Regions from separate parts of the Variovorax sp. YR752 genome, predicted to be linked through region 1. Evidence: predicted binding sites of a transcription regulator. Region 1 holds the regulator's gene; the other holds the start of a gene.

Region 1 (3,405 bases):
GCGCACGTGCGGGCTGTTCCAGTACTGGTCGAACAGCACGCCCAGGCGCGGGATCAATGCGCCCGTGACGAAGGTGTCGAGATCGATGAAGTTCTGGCCCGAGGTGCGGCGGAAGTACTGGTTGCCGATGTTGCGCCCGCCCGCCACCGCCATCGCGCCGTCGGCGATGAAGAGCTTGTTGTGCATGCGGCGATTGACGCGGCTGAAATCGAACAGCGAAGCGGTGAAGCGCCTGAGCAGGCTGCCGCGCCCGGCCGGGAACGGATTGAACAGGCGCAGCTCGACGTTCGGCGTGGCAGCCAGGCCGAGCAGCAGCTCGTCTTCGCCGGACGTGTACAGGTCGTCCATCAGCAGGCGCACGCGCACGCCGCGCTGGGCCGCGTCGCGCAGGGTGCGCAGCAGGTAGCGGCCGGTCTCGTCGTTCTCGATCTGGTAGTACTGCACGTCGAGCGTGCGCTGCGCGCGGCGCGCGAGCTGCAGCCGCGTGTCGAAGGCGAAGTCGCCGCCGGGCATGAGGCGAAAGCCGCTGAGGTCGGGGTCGGGCTGCGAGGCCAGCGCGATCTTGCCGAGCGCAGTGTCGGCCGAGACGGCGATGGCCTGGGTGGGCGCGCGCGGCGCTTCGTCGGGCAGCGTGGCGCAGCCGGTGAACAGCAACACGGTTGCGATGACGACAACCCAATGCCCACAGCGCGACAGCAGGCGATGGGTCATCGTGGGCTTTCTACAGGGCCTTGCGCAGGTTGGCGGGCGCGATGCGCAGCGCCTCGCGGTACTTGGCCACGGTGCGGCGCGCGCACTCGATGCCCTGCTCCTTCAGCATCTCGGAAATCTGGCTGTCCGACAGCGGCTTCTTGATGCTCTCGGAACTCACGAACTGCTTGATGAGCGCGCGCACCGCAGTGCTCGACGCGTTGCCGCCGGTCTCGGTGCCCAGCGCCGAGCCGAAGAAGTACTTGAGCTCGACCGTGCCAAAGGGCGTCGACATGTACTTGGCCGTGGTCACGCGCGAGATGGTCGATTCGTGCAGGCCCAGTTCGTCGGCAATCTCGCGCAGCACCAGTGGGCGCATGGCCAGCTCGCCGTGCACGAAGTAGCTCTTCTGCCGCTCGACGATGGCGTTGCTCACGCGCAGGATGGTGTCGAAGCGCTGCTGGATGTTCTTGATGAACCAGCGCGCCTCCTGCAGCCGCTGCGACAGCGCCTGGCTGCCCTCGCCCTTGTGCGCCTTGAGCGCGCCGGCGTAGATGTCGTGCACGCGCAGGCGCGGCATGACCTCGGGGTTCAGCATGACGCGGAACTTGATGTTGGTGCCGCGGCCCGTCTTGGTGACGATCACGTCGGGCACGACGATGTTGCGCTCGACGTCCACGAAGCGGCGGCCCGGCTTGGGCTCCAGGCGCGCAATGATCTGCAGCGCCGAGCGCACCAGCTCTTCGTTGGTGCGCGTGAGCGTGGCCAGGCGCTTGAAGTCGCGCCGCGCGAGCAGCTCCATCGGCTGCTTGCAGATCGCGATGGCGGTCTTGCGGATGAGCGCTTCGGCCTCGGTCTCGTCTTCGTTCGCGAGCGCCTTCAGCTGGATGCTCAGGCATTCGCCGAGGTCGCGCGCGCCGACGCCGACGGGCTCCAGGCTCTGCAGCAGGCCGAGCGCCACCTGGAAGTGGTGCACCAGGTCGTCGAACTGGTCGTTGTCGTCGCCTGCCAGGCCCGAGGCCAATGCGGGCAGCGAGTCTTCGAGGTAGCCGTCGTCGTTGAGCGATTCGATCAGGAAGCGCAGCGCGGCGCAGTCGTTTTCGTTGAGCCGCAGGGTCAGCGCCTGGCGGTGCAGGAACGACTGCAGCGACTCCTGGCTGCGCGCAAGTTCGGTGGCGTCGGCACGTTCGTCGTCGCCGAGGTTGTTCTGGCGTGCGGGCGCATCGCTGCCCCACTCGCTGTCGTCGGGCGCCATCTCGACGGTGCCGTCGCCTTCCCAGTCGGGCTCGCGCTCGGTGATCTCGGCGGCGGGGCCGTCGGAGTCGGGGGTCGAGGTGGTTTCGCTCGAAGTGGTCGTCGCGCTGGAGGCCGGCACCGGGGCGAAATCGCCCTCGCCGGTGTCACCGCCATCGTCGCGCGGCACGGGCGTGTCGACAGCATCGAGCCCGAACTCCTCGCGCGCGGCTTCTTCCGCGGTGCGTTCGAGGAACGGGTTCTCGTCCAGCATCTGCTCCACCTCCTGGCTCAGTTCGAGCGTGGAAAGTTGGAGCAGGCGAATGGACTGCTGCAGCTGCGGCGTGAGCGCCAGATGCTGCGAGACGCGAAGGGACAGCCCTTGCTTCATGAGGACGCGCCCCTCCCTTACATGCGGAAGTGCTCGCCCAGGTACACCCTGCGTACCTCGGCGTTGTCGACGATCTCCGAGGGTGTGCCTTGTGCCAGCACGTGCCCGTCGCTGATGATGAACGCGTGATCGCAGATGCCCAGCGTTTCACGCACGTTGTGGTCGGTGATGAGCACGCCGATGCCGCGCTCTTTCAGGAAACTGATGATCCGCTGGATCTCGATCACGGCAATCGGGTCGATGCCGGCGAAGGGCTCGTCCAGCAGGATGAAGCGCGGCTGCGTGGCCAGCGCGCGTGCGATCTCGACGCGGCGGCGCTCGCCGCCCGACAGCGCGAGCGCAGGCGAATCGCGCAGGTGGTCCACGCGCAGGTCGGACAGCAGGTCGGCCAGTCGCTCTTCGGTGGCCTGCTTCGACAACGGCACCATGCGGCCGTTGGCGTCGGGCTCGCGCTGCAGCTCGAGCACGGCACGCACGTTTTCCTCGACCGTGAGCTTGCGGAAGATCGAGGCTTCCTGCGGCAGGTAGCTCAGGCCCATGCGCGCGCGGCGGTGAATGGGCATGTGGGCGATGGGCTCGCCGTCGATGGTGATCTCACCAGCGTCGGCGCGCACCAGCCCGACGATCATGTAGAACGAGGTGGTCTTGCCCGCGCCGTTGGGGCCGAGCAGTCCGACGACTTCGCCCTTCTGCACATCGAGCGAGACGTCTTTCACGACCGTGCGGCTGCCGTAGCTCTTCTTGAGGCCGCGCGCCACGAGGCGGCTGCCGGGGACGCCGTCGGCGGTCGTCTGGGTTCCTGCGGTTTCGATCACTTGCGCCCTTCCCCTTCGGGGCTGCCGCCCAGCGTGGTGCTCGGGCGCAGCCCCGCGCCAGGCGCGGGGGTGGGTGCCAGAGCCGCGGGCTTCTTGCCGCCGGCTGCCGGTGCGGAGCCGCCCGCCGCCGGGGCCGCGGCGGCCTTCGGCGTGAGGATGGCCTTCACGCGGCCACCGCTGCCCCCCGAGACGCCGGCGTTCGGCGGCACGAGGGAGCCGTTGACGGTGTAGGTGTCGTTGCTCTGGTCGTAGACGATCAGCGCGCCGCTGCTCTCG
Region 2 (3,405 bases), on a different contig from region 1:
GCTGCGGGCTCATGAAGCCCCAGTCGTCCAGCACCTGCTGCAGCCGGTGGGCGATGCCGGTGGCGTAGTGGGCGAGCGTGAGGTCGCGCGAGACGACGACCAACTGGCCGTCGCGCGAGCCGTCCTTCAGGGTGGCGAGTTTCATGATGCGGGCGTGAGCTAAGGGAGCAGGGGCGCAGCGCGGCGCCCACTAAACTGGTTGAACGGGCGGCAGTGTACCGAGTGGTCTTCGTGAACCTCGGCGCCGCGGCCCACTCCACCTACCCATGTCGACGCACGTCGCGCCCTCACCGCTGTCCCTCGGCCTGCCCGGACGCCCGTCCTGGCGCGCGCTCGCGGGGCTGACGCTGGCGGTGGCGCTGGCGCACCTGCTGCTGCTCGGGCTGGCGCCGATGGCGATCGGACCGGAGCCTTCGCCGCTGGCCAGCAAGTTCATCACGCGCACGATCGTGATCGCGCCGCCCGCGGCGGAAGCGCCCGCGGCACCGGCCGCCGCGCCGGTCGCGGCCAAGCCGCCGCCACCGGCCAAGCCCAAGCGCCCGCGCGAGGCGTCGGTGCCCCGGCCCAAGCCGGCCCCAGCCCCCGTGCCCGAAGCATCGACACAGACGCCTCCCCCCGAAACGCCCGAACAGACAGCGCAAGCCGCTACAGATTCAGGAGCAACAGCACCCGAAACGCCCGCCAGCGCCCCGGCCGCCGCCACGGGCAACACGCCCGGTGGCACGCCGGGCGGTACGACCACGGCCGGCAGCGGCGCCTCGGGCACCATCGCCGGCACCCAGGCGCTGCGGATTCCGGGCTCGGTCACGCTCGATTTCGAGGCCACGGGCCAGAAGGGCGCCTCGCCGCAGCGCGGCGTGTTCGGCGAGCTGGTCTGGCTGCAGGACGGCAGCCGCTACGACGGGCGCCTCTCGCTCAAGGCGGTGTTCTTCACCCTGCTGAACTGGCACAGCACCGGCAAGATCGGCCCCTCGGGCCTGGAACCCGAGCGCTATTCGGAAAGCCGCAAGGCCGAGGTGGCCTCGCATTTCGTGCGCGACCAGGGGCAGATCGTCTTCAGCAACAACGCACCGCCCGTGCCCCTGCAGCCCGGCGCGCAGGACCGCATGAGCGTCATGATGCAGCTGGGCGGCCTGCTGGCGGCCAGCCCGACGCGGTACCCCGCCGGCACGCGGATCTCGGTGCAGACCGTGGGCGTGCGCGACGGCGATGTGTGGGTCTTCGAAGTCGGCGACGAGGAGCAGCTGAGCCTTCCGGCCGGCGAATTCACCGCGCGCAAGCTCACCCGGACGCCGCGCAAGGAATTCGACCGGAAACTGGAACTCTGGCTGGCGCCGAAGTACGGTTACCTGCCCGTTCGCATCCGGCAAACCGAGGCAAACGGCGATTTTGCTGACGCCCAATTGCGCAAACCCCTACCCGAAGCGCCCGCCAATTGAGGCAAAAAGGCTCACATATCAACGGCGCGACGACAACTGTTCTTGAAACTGGCGCGTTGATTGCTATCTAAACCCCATGAACGCCATCGACATCCTCACAGGGCCCGCCATGAACATGCTTTACGACTCCGAGTCCTTCGTCGTCGTGCACGTCCAGCCGAACGACGGCGACGAGCCGAGCACGAAGCCCAACGGCCCCGTGCTGGAGCGTCACGGCTTCGAGATCGTGGACAAGCGCTCCGGCAAAGAGGTCTACCTCGACGGCTCCTGGGCCGAACTGTTCCAGCAGCAGATCGCCGCCTGGCAGCTCAACACGCCCACCCAGGAAGAGGTCGAGGACACGCTCGAGGGCTACGCCGAGCTGGCGCACACGCCGGTGCTGGTGCACTGAGCGGCCTGCCCCTCCCCGAATGAAACGAGCGCCCCGCGGGGCGCTTTTTCTTTGCCTGTCTCCCAAGCCGTCAACGCTCGGTCCACCGGTACATCGGCCCCACGATCAGCAGCACCGCCACCAGCCGGCACACCTGAAACGCCGTGACCACCGGCACGCCCAGTTGCAGCACCTTGGCCGTGATCGACATCTCGGCGATGCCGCCGGGCGAGGTGCCCAGGATCATCGTGGCCGGATGCAGCCCGGTCGCCCACGCCAGCAGCCAGGCCGCGCCGGCGCACAGCACCAGCATGCCGACCGTGCCCAGCGCCACCGAACCGAGCCAGCGCGGCGCCGTGTGCAGAAACTCGCGGCTGAAACGCACACCCAGGCTCACGGCGATCACCAGCTGCGCGGTATTCGACAGCCAGGTCGGCACCGCCGACAGCGACTGCCCCGCGACCGTGAGCCCCATCGCCACCAGCAGCGGCCCCATGAACCACGGATTCGTGCGGCCCAGCGCCCGCATCACCAGCCCGCCCACGCCGGTGGCCAGCACCAGCAGGGCCAGCCCGGCCGGGTTCACCTCGCGCACGCCGGGCGGGTTGATCTCCAGGCCGTGCAGCCCGCTCCACTGCATCGCGAACGGGATCGTCACCGTCACCACCATCAGCCGCAGGCTGTGCGCAGCGGCCACGAGGTCGGTGCGCGCGCCGGCCGATTCGGCCAGCAGCGTCATCTCCGAGGCCCCGCCGATGGCGCCTGCGAAGTAAGTCGTGGCTCTCATGGATTTCGCCGGCACATGCGGCATGCGCGCCGCATGCACGCGGTGCAGCCAGCGCCCGAAGGCCCAGCCCAGCAGCAGCGCCCAGCCAATGGCCAGCAAGATCGCCCACCACACGCCGGCCACCAGCGTCACCACCTGCGGCGTGAAATACAGGCCCAGCGCCATGCCGATGGCCCATTGCCCCATGTTGCGCAGCGGCGTGTGGCTGGCGGTCGGCAGGCCCGCGATCGAGGCCAGCGACACCGCGAACAGCGGGCCGATCATCCAGGGCAGCGGGGTGTGCAGCGCGACACACACGAGGGCGGCGGCCAGCGCCAGCAGCAGCGTGGCCAGCACGCGGAAGAAAAAACGGAACGACACGGGCAGGAACAAACGACGTCAAACGGCGGAAAAGGACGACAGCCCGGTGCAGGGCGCCGGGCATAGTATGGCGGGATGCTTCCTCGCCCTTCCCGCGCTTCCCGACTCCTTGCGCCGCTGATGGCCGCCGCCCTGCTCGCCGGCTGCGCCGCGCTGTCCGCCGAGGCGCCCGTCGCGCGCCGCGTGGCCGCGCTGCTGCCGGCCGATGCCCTGCTGCTCGGCGAACAGCACGACGCCCCCGAACACCACACCCTCGAGCGCGAAACCGTGCAGGCCCTGGTCGAGCGCGGCCAGCTTGCCGCGCTGGCGCTCGAGATGGCCGAGGAAGGCCGCAGCAGCGCCCGCCTGCCCGTCACCGCGACCGACGCGCAGGTGCAGACCGCCCTCGGCTGGAACGACAAGGCCTGGCCCTGGACGCGCTACGGCCCGTCCGTAATGACCGCTGTGCG

The links. The regulator sigma-54, encoded in region 1, starts transcription at its own class of promoters, with help from an activator protein. The targets are predictions, from matches to a motif close to TGGCANGNAANCTGCTTT.
Region 2: AAG801_RS22300 (DUF3567 domain-containing protein) is a predicted target of sigma-54. The motif match lies at 1,489-1,506, and genes of this name have one in related genera.

What each region holds. Positions count from the first base shown of each region.
Region 1 is NZ_CALRZC010000070.1:31,412-34,816, forward strand. Features, by position in the region: gene AAG801_RS17995 (phospholipase D family protein) at 1-711, opposite strand, end outside; gene rpoN (RNA polymerase factor sigma-54) at 722-2,314, opposite strand; gene lptB (LPS export ABC transporter ATP-binding protein) at 2,332-3,129, opposite strand; gene lptA (lipopolysaccharide transport periplasmic protein LptA) at 3,126-3,405, opposite strand, start outside.
Region 2 is NZ_CALRZC010000101.1:13,039-16,443, reverse strand. Features, by position in the region: gene AAG801_RS22310 (fumarylacetoacetate hydrolase family protein) at 1-145, opposite strand, end outside; gene AAG801_RS22305 (DUF3108 domain-containing protein) at 267-1,439, shown strand; gene AAG801_RS22300 (DUF3567 domain-containing protein) at 1,549-1,830, shown strand; gene AAG801_RS22295 (AbrB family transcriptional regulator) at 1,901-2,956, opposite strand; gene AAG801_RS22290 (ChaN family lipoprotein) at 3,077-3,405, shown strand, end outside.